2 linked regions of the [Eubacterium] eligens ATCC 27750 genome follow. The protein of the gene in region 1 interacts with the protein of each later gene in a pairwise test. Links are inferred from orthologs where the notes say so. Each region holds a gene or a part of one and is shown in the gene's direction. Other genes may lie near its edges.

Evidence for each region.
Region 2: the proteins of EUBELI_RS05580 (region 1) and ftsZ interact in binary tests that used the Bacillus subtilis proteins (3 or more experiments, as listed by UniProt). The link is inferred for [Eubacterium] eligens ATCC 27750 from one-to-one orthologs.

Annotation. Positions count from the first base shown.
Region 1 is NC_012778.1:1,158,876-1,167,520, reverse strand. The notes cover bases 866-3,814. They hold EUBELI_RS05580 (cell division protein SepF), read left to right. Parts: upstream 866-2,038; coding sequence 2,039-2,590; downstream 2,591-3,814. Other genes in these bases: lspA (signal peptidase II), read left to right, coding at 3,765-3,814; aroB (3-dehydroquinate synthase), read left to right, coding at 2,656-3,741; EUBELI_RS05585 (YggS family pyridoxal phosphate-dependent enzyme), read left to right, coding at 1,290-1,982; EUBELI_RS05590 (HlyD family efflux transporter periplasmic adaptor subunit), read left to right, coding at 866-1,249. Outside these bases: more of EUBELI_RS05590, read left to right, coding at 1-865; more of lspA, read left to right, coding at 3,815-4,292; EUBELI_RS05565 (RluA family pseudouridine synthase), read left to right, coding at 4,285-5,217; EUBELI_RS13595 (hypothetical protein), read left to right, coding at 5,214-5,756; EUBELI_RS05555 (cytidylate kinase-like family protein), read left to right, coding at 5,872-6,510; EUBELI_RS05550 (L,D-transpeptidase), read left to right, coding at 6,543-7,451; EUBELI_RS05545 (sodium/proline symporter), read left to right, coding at 7,550-8,645. UniProt on the Bacillus subtilis protein: Cell division protein that is part of the divisome complex and is recruited early to the Z-ring. Probably stimulates Z-ring formation, perhaps through the cross-linking of FtsZ protofilaments. Its function overlaps with FtsA.
Region 2 is NC_012778.1:731,944-740,410, forward strand. The notes cover bases 5,625-8,406. They hold ftsZ (cell division protein FtsZ), read left to right. Parts: upstream 5,625-6,321; coding sequence 6,322-7,491; downstream 7,492-8,406. Other genes in these bases: EUBELI_RS03510 (cell division protein FtsQ/DivIB), read left to right, coding at 5,625-6,242; EUBELI_RS03520 (sigma-E processing peptidase SpoIIGA), read left to right, coding at 7,580-8,406. Also shown: EUBELI_RS03490 (peptidoglycan D,D-transpeptidase FtsI family protein), read left to right, coding at 1-1,034; EUBELI_RS03495 (peptidoglycan D,D-transpeptidase FtsI family protein), read left to right, coding at 1,112-2,878; murD (UDP-N-acetylmuramoyl-L-alanine--D-glutamate ligase), read left to right, coding at 2,927-4,279; EUBELI_RS03505 (FtsW/RodA/SpoVE family cell cycle protein), read left to right, coding at 4,294-5,487; more of EUBELI_RS03510, read left to right, coding at 5,487-5,624; more of EUBELI_RS03520, read left to right, coding at 8,407-8,467. UniProt on the Bacillus subtilis protein: Essential cell division protein that forms a contractile ring structure (Z ring) at the future cell division site. The regulation of the ring assembly controls the timing and the location of cell division.

The DNA of each region.
Region 1 (8,645 bases):
GGGTTCACTAATGAATAATGCTTCATTTACAGCGGTTGCCTTAAGAAAGGAAGAAGTCTATAATTCTTCATATTCCGGTGATATTAACTATTATCAGCGAGAGGGAACAAGGGTTATGACCGATGATACAGTGTATACGGTTGATGAGACAGGAAGAGTGTCAGAGATTCTTGCTCAGTATACTTCCGGAGATGGTAATAAACTGTCTGATGAGAATCTGACAGTTATAAAGAATACACTTACTAATTATAAGACGGAATATGGTGATAATGATTTCAGTGCAGTATATGATCTTAAGTCTGATCTTAATGCAACAGTTCTTCAGTCTATTAATGAGAATATCATGGCTAATCTTGATTCGATTGTTTCAAGTACAGGAAGCCAGGATCTTTTCAAGACTGTGAAATCAGATAAACCGGGAATAGTTGTGTATTCAATTGATGGATACGAGGGAATAACAGAAGATACAATTGGAAATGTAGATTTTAAAAAAACTGCATATGATAAGCAGAATCTTAAAGCTGAAAAATTGATTGCAGCGTCGGACCCGGCGTATAAGCTTATTACGAGTGAGAACTGGACACTTATGTTTCCGGTTACACAGTCGGATATTGATAAGTATTCGTTATCCGGTAAAGATACAATATCAATCAAATTTACAAAAGACAATGTTATGGGAACATTTCCTTTTAAGATAGTTAATGATGGAAAGAATTCATATGGTGAGATTACTTTATCAAAGTACATGATTAGATATGCAACAGAAAGATTTCTTGACATTGAAATAATTGTGTCAGGAAAATCAGGAATAAAGGTTCCTGTGTCTGCAGTTACAGAGAATGAGTTTTATAAGATACCAAAGGAATATCTTATAACTAATGGAGAAAAGGGCAATTATGGATTTCTTGTAGAGGAAAGTGACTCAGAAGGAAAGCGGAATCAGGTATTTAAGTCAGTTGATATCTATAAATCAAATGATGAATCAATATATATTAAAAAGACAGAGCTTTCGGCGGGAACAGCCATTATAAAAATGGATTCTAATGACAGATTTGTAGTTGGCCCTGTAGAAAAACTTAAAGGTATTTATTGTGTTAATACAGGATATACGGTCTTTAAGCTTGTAGAAATAATTGATGGTAATAATGAATACTATATTGTTAAACAGTCACTTAGCCATGGTGTGTCAATATATGACAGAATAATTCTAGATGCAGACAAGTATTCAGAGAATGAGATGATATATTAAATGCTTATGTATATCAGATTAATTACATTCAGGAGGCATTATGTTAAAGGATAATCTTATTGAAGTAGAAGAGCATATTAAGAAAGCATGTGAGAAATCAGGAAGAAATCCAGAAGATGTGTGTCTTGTTGCAGTAAGCAAGACTAAGCCCAAGGAGATGCTTATGGAAGTATATGACTGTGGAATAAGACAGTTTGGAGAGAATTATGTTCAGGAGATGGTGGACAAGACAGATACACTTCCTAAGGATATAACATGGCATATGATAGGACATCTGCAGAGAAACAAGGTAAAATATGTTGTAGGACGAGCTGCATTGATTCATTCAGTTGATTCAGAAAGACTTGCTGTTGCAATAAGTGATGATGCAGTAAAGAAAGGCCTTGTACAGGATATTCTTATTGAAGTAAATGTTGCAGGAGAAGAGAACAAGTTCGGTGTAACATGTGATGAAGCGGAAGAATTTGTAAAGAAAATAGCAGTGCTTCCGGGAATCAGGATAAGAGGATTCATGACAAGTGCACCATTCGTTGAAAATCCAGAAGATAACAGAAAGTATTTTAGAGAATTAAAGCAATTACTGGTTGACATAAATAACAAAAACATAGATAATGTATACATGAATGTTTTGTCCATGGGCATGACTAACGACTATACAGTTGCGGTGGAAGAAGGAGCAACTCATGTCAGAGTGGGAACAGCAATATTTGGAGCCAGGGACTATTCACATTAATATGTTTTGGGGATACTAAAGAAAGTCAGATTATCAGATATAGGAGAGTGTTTATAATGGGAATGTTAGATGGTTTAACTAATATGTTTAAGATGCATGATGATGACGATTTTGATGATGATTACGAAGATTATGATGATGATTTTGATGAAGATTATGAAGATGATAAGCCTTCTGCAAGAAAGAGACTTTTTACTGGTTCATCCAAGAAAGATTCAGTAGCTGATGAAGAAGTTTCATATACAGCAGAGAAGCCAAGATTCGCTTCGAAGTCTAAGGTTGTTCCTATGAAGACACAGTCTGCAAGAGGACTTGAAGTTGTTGTAATAAGACCAGAATCTATGGAAGATGCTAAGGAGATAACTGATACACTTCTTACAGGTAAGGCAGTTGTGCTTAACCTTGAAGGAATCCATGTTGAGATAGCACAGAGAATAATAGATTATTCTGCTGGTTCTACATATGCAATAAGGGGTAACCTTCAGAAGATAACTAATTATATTTTCCTGGTGACTCCACCTAATGTAGATATTTCGGGTGATATTCCTGAGATAGTAACAGGAGGAATTGATCTTTCATCATTTAACAAGAATGAAAACAGATTTTAATTGATCTTCACAGCCACCCACATATAATGGGTGGCTGTTTAAGTATAAGAATAAGGGAGAATGTTATGAAGTGTATTAATGTAAAGTGCGAAGGAAAACCAGCATACGATATTGTGATTGAAAGTGGATTCGGGGGACTTTCAGAAGCCTTTAATAAGCTTGAAATAACAGGGAGAAAGTTATGTATTGTGACAGACAGCAATGTAGGTCCTTTATATGCAGAACAGGTAAAGAATGAACTTGAAAAAACAGGCAATGCAGTATATGTGTATACATTTGCAGCAGGAGAAGAGAATAAGACTCTTGACACAGTACAGGATGTATATGAATATCTTATAGAGAATCATTTTGACAGGAATGACTGCCTTGTAGCACTTGGCGGAGGAGTTGTTGGCGACCTTACAGGATTTTCTGCGGCAACATATCTTAGAGGAATTAAATTCATACAGGTTCCTACGTCACTTCTTGCACAGGTTGATTCAAGTATTGGCGGCAAGACAGGCGTTGATTTCAGGGCATATAAGAATATGGTTGGAGCATTCCATCAGCCAAAGCTTGTATATATGAACATGTCTGTGCTTAAGTCACTCAGTAAGAGACTTTTTAATTCTGGATTTGGTGAGATTATTAAGCATGGTCTTATTAAAGACAGGGAATATTACAACTGGCTTAAGGACAATGCAGACAGAATTAAGGCACTAGATTCAGATGCACTTGAACATATGATATATGTGAGCTGTAACATCAAGAGAGAGGTTGTTGAGAATGACCCTAGGGAAAAGGGTGAAAGAGCACTGCTTAATTTTGGACATACATTAGGACATGCCATTGAAAAAGAGATGAACTTCTCACTTTATCATGGAGAGTGTGTTGTGCTTGGAATGATAGCAGCACTCAATATATGTGTCGAGCTTGGAACTATAACTGCAGAGGAAAGAGATGATGCTCTTAAAACATTTGCATTATATGAATTCCCTGACCATGTCACAGGAATTAAGATTGATGATGTTGTTGCGGTATCTAAGAATGACAAGAAGATGGATGCCGGCAAGGTTAAGTTCATTCTTCTTAAGTCAGTCGGAGATGCTTATATTGACAGAGATATAACTGATGACCAGATGAGAAGAGCACTTGAAGGTGTTATAAGATAAATGTTTAATAACGGAGGTCGAAAGTGAATAATAAAAAGAAAATATTTAATTTGTTATTTTATATTATAGGAATTGTTGTTCTGACTGAATTAGACCAGATTACCAAAGCACTTGCAGAAGCGAGTCTTTTAGGAAAACCGGATTTTAAGATAATAGGCGATGCTTTTGTTTTTTCTTATCTTAGAAATTCAGGTGCAGCATGGGGCATGTTAAGCGGTAAGATTAATCTGTTTCTTGTGTTTACAGTTATAGTTATGATTATAGTAACTTATGTAATTATTAATCTTCCTGCAACAAGAAAGTATATGCCACTTCTTATAACATGTACATTACTTGTATCTGGTGCAGTAGGAAACTTTATTGACAGGGTAAGATTCGGATACGTAAGGGATTTTATATATTTCAAGCTTATTAATTTTCCGGTATTCAATGTGGCAGACTGCTATGTTACTGTTTCAGTTGCTCTGCTTATAATTCTTATTCTTTTTGTCTACAAAGAAGATGATTTCGGATTCTTAAAGTTATCGAAGAAGGGTGATAATAATGAGTGATTCAGTGCAGAATTTAATTGCTGAACCAGAGGATAAGGGGACAAGAATAGATAAATATCTGTCGCAGGAGTTAGAAGATGTGTCAAGGTCACGCATACAGAAGCTGTTAGATGATGGAGATATTACGGTTGATGACAAATGTGTCAAGTCCAATTATAAGCTTAATGGAACGGAACATATCACAATAACAATTCCTGAACTTATTGTGCCACAGATACTTCCGGAAAACATACCTCTGAATATAATATATGAAGATGATGATGTAATACTGATAGATAAACCGAAGGGAATGGTTGTACATCCGGCTGCAGGACATTACACAGGAACAGTTGTCAATGCACTTATGTATCACTGCAGGGATAATCTGTCAGGAATTAACGGCGTTATGCGTCCTGGAATAGTACACAGAATAGATATGAATACCACGGGTGTTATTGTTGCATGTAAGAATGACAAGGCACATAATGATATTGCTGCACAGCTTGCTGTCCATTCAATAACAAGAAAGTATTATTGCATTGTACATAACCGCTTTAAAGAGGAAGAAGGCACGGTGGATGCGCCTATAGGGCGTAATCCAAAGGACCGCAAGATGATGGCGGTTGATAGAAAGAATGGGAAACATGCTGTTACACATTACCGTGTACTTGAGAATTTTGACAAATACAGTTTTATAGAGTGTCAGTTAGAGACAGGCAGAACTCATCAGATAAGAGTACATATGGCAAGTATAGGACATCCAATACTTGGAGATGATGTGTATTGTCATGCCAGGAGTGGATATAAACTGCAGGGACAGACATTACATGCGGGTGTTCTTGGATTTATACACCCGTCAACAGGTGAATATATGGAGTTCAAAGCACCATTGCCCGGATATTTTGAGAAGCTGCTTAAGGATTTAAGAAATGGAGGTAGCAATTGAGACGCAGGGAATTTATAGATATAATATTGAACAGTATTTCAGATACATTTGATATATACCATAATTACTGGTTTGAAGGTAGAAAGTTTGTTATATATGCTTACAGCTATAATAAGAAAGACAGATTTTCTACAACAGATGATGCCAAGTTATGGGACTCAAAATGCTATGAGCATCTGTTTTTCATTAATTGTGATACGCTTGGCATGAAAGAGCTTGATGATTTATATGATTTTGCTGTCAATAAGATTGAACCGCATTTTGTAAGAGGTGACGGAAAGCTGCCGGCTAAGAATCATATGTATACACATATATCATTTATAATAATCACAAGAAACCAGGTGCTTCCTGATGTTGAGAAGGCACTTAAATCTAAGAATTTTAGTAAGAATTATATGTTTGGTGCAAGAGGTTTTTCTAATATCAGACTGGCTTGTGTTACCCCGAGCAGATACAGTGTGATATCTAATAAGGCTGGAACTAAGATAGCAGAATTTCTTACAGAGATACTCTTGCATATAGACCATTATGAAGAGTAATTAATAATTATTAAAGATTAATTTAATTATGCTTAATATGTAGATTTTACCACAGAAATAATGTATAATATATCTAAAGTATTTCGTATACAATTGAAACCAGGAGGTAGGAACTATGGATGAGAGAACAGTTATTACTATCGGACGAGAATTTGGAAGCGGTGGACATGAGATAGGCATGAAACTGGCAGAGAAGCTGGGAATAAAGTGCTACGACAAGGAACTGCTTGAACTTGCAGCTAAGGAGAGTGGACTTTGTGAAGAACTTTTCGCATCTCAGGACGAGAAGCCTACTAACAGTTTCCTTTATTCTCTTGTAATGGATACATATTCACTGGGATATACTAATTCATATGTGGATATGCCTATTAATCACAAGGTTTTCCTTGCACAGTTTGATGCTATCAAGAAACTTGCAGAGAGAGAATCATGTGTTATTGTAGGAAGATGTGCTGATTATGCATTGGAAGATAATCCATATGCAGTAAGTGTATTTATCAAGGCAAGTCTTGATGAGAGAGTACAGAGAATTAAGAGAATCTATGAACTTAATGATTCTAAGGCTGCAGATCTTATTCAGAAGACGGATAAGAGAAGAGCAAGCTATTACAATTACTACTCAAGCAAGAAGTGGGGAGAAGCTAAGAGCTACAATCTCTGTATAGACAGTGGACTTGTAGGAATAGATGGTGCAATTGATATGATACTTAAGTTTATTGAATTAAAAGAGAAGAACATGGGCAAAGATATTTAATTCACTTTTAATATATACACGGTTGGTAAGTTATGAATTTTAATGGCTATAAGAGAACAAAGAAGTTTGATATTAAGAGATGGTTTAAGGGAACTAATTCAATCGTATACCTTGTTATACTTGTTGTAATGGTTCTTGGACTGCTGTTTGTGTTAAGAACTGTTATAAGTATGCATAACAGCAATAAGAATGCTGATAATGTATCACAGGAAGAGACCACTGGTGAAACTGATTCATCAGAGACGGATACACAGACACAGACAATTGCAAAGAACCAGTCATATTATATCAGAATAAGCATAGCTAAGCATACACTTGTTGTCTATCAGCTTGATGACAATAATGAATTTACAATTCCGGTCAAGGCATTCAAGGTGGCTCTCGGACCTAAAGTAGCCCCTGCCAAGACGGCTATATCAGAGAAATCTCTATGGCGTAAGATTACAGATATATATTATGTCAGATACTCTTCAAGACTTGATAATGCTGAGTATCTTAGTACGGCAACTTATTACAGTCAGAGTGATAATAATCTTAATCCAAAGTCATACAATGCTATTGGACAGAATGTATCAGACGGTTCTATTCTTATGACATGTGCCAATGCCAAGTGGATATATGAAAACTGTGGTGCTAAGACAACTGTTGAGATAGTTGAGGATTTTGATATCAGTTCAGCTATTAATGTTGAAGAAATAAACAGAATAGCTGATAACGCATATAGAGATCCTACAGATGATTTAAAAGATAGCAGTCCTATCCAGCAGAGTATAAGTGAAACCACTAAGCCGACGGAAACACAGGCAGAGACAGTTTCAAGACATGAGGAGACACAGCGGGTTACAGAAACTGTAACACAGTCTGCAACACAACAGTCTTCAATGCAACAAACAACACAATCAGAGGTTCATAGTGCAGCAAGTCAGAGCACAACACAGTAGTTATATGCAATAATTTAATCCCTTTTCGCTTTTTATAAAGCCGAATGTATGCTATAATAGGTACATTCGCGTATTTATGAAAGGAAAAGGGATTTTTTATGTCAAACATTATTATTTTAGCAGCAATTATACTTTACCTCGGAATGGTGGTATGGATAGGAGTAATCTGTTCTAAGAAGAACAGTGATGTAGGAGACTTCTATCTTGGTGGAAGAAAGTTAGGACCTGTTGTTACTGCAATGAGTGCAGAAGCGTCAGACATGAGCAGTTACCTGCTTATGGGTGTTCCGGGACTGGCATACCTTACAGGTCTTGCTGACGCAACATGGACAGCAATTGGTCTTGCACTTGGTACATACCTTAACTGGCTTATTGTTGCCAAGAAGATAAGATTATATTCACATGGTTATCAGGCAATAACACTTCCTGATTATTTTTCTAAGAGATTCGGGGATGACAAGCATGTAATTACATTAATATCAGCAGCACTTATTGTAATATTCTTTATACCATACACAGCATCAGGCTTTGCTGCCTGCGGAAAGCTGTTTAACAGTCTTTTAGGTTTTGATTATCATGCAGCAATGATTGTCAGTGCTGTTGTTATTGTACTTTACTGCACAATGGGTGGATTCCTTGCAGCAAGTACATCAGATCTTGTACAGAGTATTATTATGACATTCGCACTTGCTGTCGTTGTAATATTCGGAATTGTGCAGGCTGGAGGAATGGGAGCTGTACTTGATAATGCCAAGGCACTTCCTGGATATCTTGATATGTTCCATACACATATTGCAGAGACTAATACATCTGGAGACTATGGATTCTTTAAGATTGTTTCAACACTTGCATGGGGACTCGGATACTTCGGTATGCCACATATCCTTTTAAGATTCATGGCTATTGAAGATGAGAACAAGTTAAAGATTTCAAGAAGAATTGCTACTGTATGGGTATTCATATCACTTATTGTTGCAACTGGAATCGGTGTAATAGGACTTACACTTTCAAAGAATGGTATTATTGATACCCTTACAGGTTCAGAATCAGAGACAATTATTGTTAAGATATCACATTATCTTTCAACATTTAACCCTGTAGCAGCATTTATAGCAGGAATTATCCTTGCAGGTATTCTTGCAGCAACCATGTCAACAGCAGATTCACAGCTTCTTGCAGCTTCATCTGCTATAT
Region 2 (8,467 bases), 430 kb from region 1 along the record:
ATGTATATTCTGAGGAGCAGCTTGCGTCAATGTCAGATACAGATGTAACCAATGCATTGTATCAGTTATGGACTAATTATTGTGTATCAGAGTCATATGAGCCGGGTTCAACTTATAAGCCATTCACTATTGCTGCGGGTCTTGAAGAAGGCGTTGTGCATGATGGAGATACTTATGAATGTAAGGGATATGAGTATGTTGGTCCTGATATGATTAAATGCCACTCATATTCAACAACAGGAAGCCATGGTGTTCTTACATTGTCGCAGTCATTGGAAAATTCATGTAATCCTTATATGATTAATATTGCAATAAAGCTTGGTAATGTCAGATTTGCACAGTATGAGAAAATGTTTGGATTTGGCGCAAAGACTGGTGTAGACCTTCCTGGTGAAGCTACGGGTATTATGTATGATGAGAATAAGATAACAACGATAGATGCTGCAACCAATTCATTTGGACAGAATGTTAATGTTAATATGATACAGATGCTGTCAGCGTATAGTTCTCTTATTAATGATGGCAAGTATTATCAGCCACATATAGTTAAGAGAATAGAATCAGCGAATGGAGAAGTTGTTAAAGAAAATTCACCTGTTCTTGTAAGACAGACTGTTACGGCTTCAACATCAAAGTATCTTAGAAAATATCTGGAAAATACAGTAGAATTAGGAACAGCACATAAGGCGTATATAGAGGGGTATTCTATTGCAGGAAAGACTGGTACTGCACAGAAGATTCCAAGAGCTGACCTTAAGTGGGTTATCTCATTTATAGGGCATGCTCCGGCAGATGATCCTAAATTTGCAATATATATTGTTCTTGATGAACCTGATGGAACTACTGGTACATCGGGAAGTACATCAGATGCACTTATACTTGCAAAAGATATTATGACGGAGCTGCTGCCTTATATGAATGTGTATAAGGATACAGATGAGCCATATGTTGATCTGGGAAATGCACCGGAGGAATCAGGCGTTTCAGATGTTCCTGTTTCGGAACCGGCTGCAGCTACGACAGGCAGCAACTAAAATTATGTAATAATAAGTAGAATAACCCTGCTTTACTTCTCATAAAATGTAGAAGACTAAAGCGGGGTTATTTGTCAATGAAGGATAATGACACATTTGGCTGGCTCAGCACCAGTCATAGAAAAAAGCTTGTGTTAATGATAGCTGCAATCCTTATGGTTTGTATTCTTGAATGCGTAAGGCTTGGCGTTATTATGACGGTAAAGTCAGAGTATTATATGCAAAAGGCTGATGAGCTGCATCAACGGGAGAGAAGAATTAAGGCAAAGAGAGGAAGGATTCTTGACAGAAATGGCGAAATACTTGCAGCTAATGAAGTGGTATGTACAGTTTCTGTAATACATAGTCAGATAGAGGACGAAGATAAGGTTATAAAAGTGCTTGCAGGTGAACTTGATATGGATGTGGAGGAAGTGACTAAGAAAGTAAAAAAAGTATCCTCTATGGAATATATTAAGACAAATGTGGCAAAGGATATCGGAGATGCAATAAGGGAATACGACCTGCCGGGTGTAAAGATTGACGAGGATTATAAGCGGGTATATCCGTATAATGAACTGGCTTCCAAAGTACTTGGCTTTACTGGTGCTGATAATCAGGGAATACTTGGGCTGGAAGCTAAATATGACACATATCTGTCAGGTACTAATGGTCAGATTCTTACACTGTCTGATGCAGGGGGGATTGAGATAAAGGGCAGCCGGGAAGATCGTATTCTACCGGTTGACGGACAGGATCTGTATACAACGCTTGATGTTAATATACAGAAATATGCAACCCAGCTTGCATGGGAGACTATGGTAAAGAAAGAGGCAAAACAGGTAAGCATAATTGTAATGCGTCCGGATAATGGAGAGATACTTGCCATGGCAAATGTTCCGGAATACAATCTTAATTCTCCGTATGAGCTTAATTATGAGCCTGATGAGGAAGAGACACAGAAGGATAAGATGGATCTTCTTAATAATATGTGGCGGAATTTCTGCATAAATGATACATATGAACCAGGCTCAATATTTAAGACGGTTACTGCAACAGCAGCACTTGAGACAGGCGTGGTGGGTTTAAATGATTCTTTCACATGTTCAGGTGCAACAGTTGTTTCTGACAGAAGAATAAGATGTCACAAAACAACAGGACATGGAACACAGGATTTTACACATACAGTGTATAATTCGTGTAATCCGGCATTTGTTGAATGGGGCAGAAGAGTCGGTACTGATAATATGTATCTGTACATGGGTAAGCTTGGACTTCTTGCAAAGACAGGAATAGATCTGTCAGGAGAGGCAGGAACGATTATTCATAAGCAGGAAAATGTAGGTGCGGTTGAGCTTGCCACAATGTCATTCGGACAGTCTTTCCAGATAACACCCGTTCAGATGTTAAGGGCTGTCTCGGCAATTGTAAATGGTGGAAGACTTGTTACACCACATTTTGGCTTATACACAGGTTCATCAGATGGTTCAGTGGTAAATGAATTTGCATATTCAACACAGGATGAGGCAATATCATCCCAAACGAGTGAAACGATGAAAAAGATTCTTGAGGGTGTAGTGTCAGAAGGCGGAGGAACGAAAGCATATATTGACGGCTATTCAATAGGAGGAAAAACGGCAACATCACAGAAGCTGCCAAGAGGTTCAGGAAAATATATTTCATCATTCATAGGTTTTGCTCCGGCTGATAATCCACAGGTTATAGCGATGTGCTTAATTGATGAACCAACAGGCGTATATTATGGTGGAACGATTGCTGCTCCTGTTGTTAAGACACTGTATGAAAATATATTGCCGTATATTGGTATAGAAAGGTCAGTTCAACTTGAAAAAAACGATGATTGATAGTAATATATTTTTGTATACATTTTGTATGAAAGGAAGTAAACGACGATGGATTTAAAGAATAAGACAGTAATGGTCGTGGGAACAGGCATAAGCGGTATTGGAGCCGTTGACCTTTTGAATAAAGTTGGTGCTGACTGCATACTGTATGATGGCAATGAAAAGCTTGACAGACAGAAGGTGCAGGAGAAGTTAGGTGATAACAAGGCAGAGATTATCATCGGGGCATTTGATGAGGCACTTCTTTCGAAGATTGATCTGCTTGTAATAAGTCCGGGGGTTCCTATTGACAGTCCGATAGTGCTTACATTTAAGAATGCCGGTATCCCTGTATGGGGCGAGATTGAGCTTGCATATAATTATGATAAGGGTAAGATTATTGCAATTACAGGAACTAACGGAAAGACAACAACTACAGCGCTTGTTGGACAGATAATTGCTGCATATAATGAGAAAACATTTGTCGTTGGTAATATAGGTAATTCATATACAGGTGAAGTGTTAAAGACAAGTGAGGATTCATATACAGTTGCTGAGATAAGCAGCTTCCAGTTAGAGACAGTACATGAATTCCATCCGATTGTATCTGCAATTCTTAATATTACACCTGACCATCTTAACAGACACCATACAATGGAATGCTATGCATGGACCAAGGAAAGAATAAGTGAGAACCAGACTAAGGCAGATACATGTGTGCTTAATCTTGAGGATAAGTATCTTACAGACTTTGCACCTGAGTGTAAGGCAAATGTTGTGTGGTTTTCGAGTGAAAGAAAGCCATCAGTCGGAGCATATGTTGATGGCGAGATGATTAAGTATACAGACGGAACTAATGATTACGACATGTTAAATGTCCATGACATGAATCTTTTAGGAAAGCATAACTATGAAAATGTATGCGCAGCAATTGCAATGACTAAGGCTGCCGGAATTCCTGATGATATTATAATAGAACAGGTTAAGAAATTTAAGGCTGTTGAACACAGAATTGAATATGTTGCAACAAAGAATGGCGTTGATTACTATAATGATTCCAAGGGAACTAACCCTGAGGCAGCAGTTAAGGCTATTGAAGCTATGGTTAAGCCTACAATTCTTATCGGCGGAGGTTATGATAAAGGCTCAGAATTCGACCTTTATGTAAAGGCATTTAAGGATAAGGTTAAGCTTCTTGTGCTTATAGGACAGACAAGTGCCAAGATTGCTGATACATGTAAGAAATATGGCTTTGAGAATATCGAATATGCCGATTCAATGGAACAGGTAGTAGATATATGTGCTAAAAATGCGGTAAGTGGAGATGCGGTTCTTTTATCTCCTGCATGTGCAAGCTGGGGAATGTTCGATAACTACGAACAGAGAGGAAGAATATTCAAGGATCTTGTTAATAATCTGTAAAAAGGCGGTGCTATATGCCGGGGAATAATAGAAATAGAAGAAATAACAGAAATAAAAAAAAGAGAAAACAATATGGATTTTACTTTGATTACACTCTTCTTTTTGTGCTTGTATTCATTGTTGGCTTTGGGCTTACAATGATTTACAGCACAAGCTCATATACAGCGCAGATTGAAGAGGGTGATCCGGAGTTTTATTTCAGAAAACAGCTTATATTTACTATAATAGGCTTTGTTTTAATGATAGTTGAAACGAAGATTTTAGATTATCATTATCTTAAGAAGCTTGCAGTTGTAATATACATAGGCGGACTTCTTTGCATGTTCCTTTTAAAGACTCCTCTTGGAATTACAAGAAATGGAGCTACCAGATGGATAAAGATTCCGGGACTGGGACAATTCCAGCCTGCGGAGCTTGTAAAGATTGGAACGATTGCCATGACCGCACTTCTTATAGTGAAAGCAGGGCAGAACATAAAGAAATTCAGGACTGTTATAGTGATATGTATAATAGCGGGTTTTGCACCGGCACTGCTTGTTTATGTGCTGTCTTCTAATATGAGCAGCGCACTTATTGTAGCACTTATCTCCGTTGTTATGACATTTGTGGCGTATCCGGGATATAAAATATATGTTGCACTGACGGGGCTGGCAGCGGTGGCTTTTAGCGCATTTTACTCATGGATAAAGAAGATGGCAGCGTCGGGAAATATGACTGGAAAATTCAGATTAAACCGTATACTTGTATGGCTTAATCCTGAGAAATACATTGATGATAAGGGATACCAGACAGTTCAGGCGTTATATGCCATAGGCTCAGGAGGTCTTTTTGGCAAGGGACTTGGCAAAAGTCTTCAGAAGCTTGGATATATCCCGGAATCACAGAATGATATGATATTCTCTGTTATATGTGAGGAGTTGGGACTTTTTGGAGCATTCTGCCTGATTGCTCTGTTTATTGTAATGTTATGGAGAATTAACCATATAGCACAGAATGCACCTGATTTGTTTGGTTCAATGCTTGCAACAGGAGTATTTGCACATATTGCCATACAGGTAATTCTGAATATAGCAGTAGTAACTAATACAATACCTAATACAGGAGTATCGCTTCCGTTTATAAGCTATGGAGGTACGGCGGCAGTATTTTTACTGCTTGAACTTGGGGTTGTATTTAATATAAGCAGTCAGATTAAGTTGGAAAGATAATGGGTAGTAAGAATAGAAACAGTGTAAACCAGAAGAAAAGACGGGGCAGAAAAAGAAAGAAAGTCCTTATTATATTTGCAGTTATTGCAACTGTTGCCGGAACACTTTTTGGTGTTACATATAAGGTGTTTGAGGCTGACACAATAGAATTTGTGGGTTCAACTCATTATTCGGATGAAGAACTTAAAAAATATATATTTGGTGGTGATTATGTTAATCTGCTATATTTCAAAATATTTGGACAAAAAGACACCAAAATACCATTTATCCAGAAATATGATGTTGAGACAGACTGGCCGGACAGGCTTTATGTAACAGTGTATGAAAAAGCAATAGTAGGTTATGTCAGGTATATGGGATGCAATATGTATTTTGACAAAGATGGAATTGTTGTGGAAAGTTCTACGGATTTATATGAGAATGTTCCAGAGATAGACGGACTTAATTTTAACTCTATTGTTATTAATACAAAGCTTGATGCGGGTAATTCCGAGATATATAACACTATTCTGGATCTCACACAGAGCTTTGACAAATATGACATTAATGTGGACAAGGTGTATTTTGATTCTTCATATAATATCACATTGTACATGGGTGATGTTAAAGTGAGCCTTGGAAGCAGCAAGGATTTTACGGACAGATTATTTGAATTAAAGCAATTATCACCTAAGTTTGGGACGCTTAAAGGAACATTGTATCTTGATGATTATAATGGCGATGAAAGTTCTATAATTTTTAAACGCGAAAAGTAAAAAAACGGTTGATATTTTAGACGAAAGATAATAATATATTATGTAGTGCAATTTTTAGATATTAAAGGAGGCAGCAACCTTGTTAGAGATAATGACTAATGACCAGGAGTCATCAGCAAAGATTATTGTTGTTGGTGTAGGTGGAGCAGGTAATAATGCAGTTAATAGAATGATAGATGAGAATATTAGTGGAGTAGAATTTATTGGTATTAATACTGATAGTCAGGCACTTACATTATGTAAAGCTCCAACTGCTATTCAGATAGGCGAAAAGCTTACTAAAGGACTTGGTGCAGGAGCACAGCCGGAAATTGGTGAGAAGGCAGCAGAAGAGAATGTTGAAGAGCTTACACAGGCAATCAAGGGCGCTGATATGGTATTCGTTACATGTGGTATGGGTGGCGGAACCGGTACAGGAGCAGCTCCTGTAGTAGCTAAGATTTCTAAGGATATGGGAATTCTTACAGTAGGTGTTGTTACTAAGCCTTTTAAGTTCGAAGCAAGAACAAGAATGGCTAATGCTGAATCAGGTATTGAGAAGCTTAAGGAGAATGTAGATACACTTATCGTTATTCCTAATGATAAGCTTTTAGAGATAGTGGACAGAAGAACAACTATGCCAGAGGCATTAAAGAAGGCTGATGAAGTGTTACAGCAGGCAGTTCAGGGAATTACAGACCTTATCAATGTACCAGGTCTTATCAACCTTGACTTTGCTGATGTTAAGACTGTTATGGTGGACAAGGGTGTTGCACATATCGGTATTGGTACAGCTACAGGTGATGACAAGGCTATTGAGGCTGTTAAGCAGGCTGTCACAAGCCCACTTCTTGAGACAACTATTGAGGGTGCATCACATGTTATTATTAACATTTCAGGTGATATCAGTCTTATCGAAGCTAACGAAGCTGCAAGTTATGTTCAGGAACTTGCTGGAGATAATGCTAATATTATTTTCGGTGCCATGTATGATGAGAGCGTTACAGATCAGGCTACAATCACTGTTATTGCAACAGGTCTTGAGGATGGTAATGTTAATAAGGCTATGGCAGGATTTGCAGGTATGGCACAGGCAACAAGACCTACTGTTAATGTAAAGCCACAGTATACATATACACAGTCAGCTAGAACATCTTCTGTATCAAATGATGCTCCACTTCCAGGACTTAAGCAGCCATCACCTGTTACACCACAGGTTAAGGACAGAGGAATTACAATTCCAACATTCTTACAGAAGAATAAAAAGTAATAATTCAATATAAGTATATTTAACACCGTCAGTCTGCTGGCGGTGTTTTTTTGTACCCACTCTGTTGTTTTGACAAATTTTGCATGGCATGTTGTATATAATTCCACCTGTAACAAGAAAACAGATTCAAAACAAGGAGGTGATAACGGATACGGTTATATATGCAGATGTTCTGTTTGGAATAAACTTCGTGGCAAACCTGTGTGTGCTGCTTATAACAGACTGGATTTTTAAATTTTCTGCCAGAATATCCAGAATGATTATTTCTGCCACTTTAGGAGCTGCATGGGCTGTCATGTGCGTGTGTATTCCACTAAGATTTGCAGTGCTTGGAAAGTTCATTACATATGGTCCGGTGACATTAATCATGGCGATGATAATGCTTTCGGGTAATGAGGACTTTAAGCATAAAACATCAAAACAATTAAAGCTTTATATGAGAAAACTGTTGAAAGCAGCTGCCGGAATGATATTTACGGCACTTTTTGCAGGTGGGATAATGCATTGGTTAAAGTACACATTTGCAGGGTATTTTATTCAAAATGTAATTCTGTCTGACAGTGAGCTTGTAATCTTTCTTACTGTGACGGTCATGGCTGTTGTCATGGTGCTTAAGGCACTTAAAACTATCAGGATAACGGATGGTTTAAAAAGACATATTGTGATTGGCGTAGCAGAACGGGAATTTGAAATGGACGCAATAATCGATACAGGCAACAGCCTTGTTGATTATATTGGAAAAAGACCGGTTACAGTGGTAGAAAGAACATATTTCAACGACATTCTCAGTGATATAGATAACTTACAGAAGCTTGGATATCATCTGATTCCATATAACAGTGTTGGAAGTTCAGGTGGGATGATGGAAATCATAACAGCAGATTATATACATATATACGAGGGAGAAAATGTTGTGAAAAGGGAGGATGCGGCTATAGGCATGTCTCCCAGGCAGATTAATAAGAATGGGGATTAT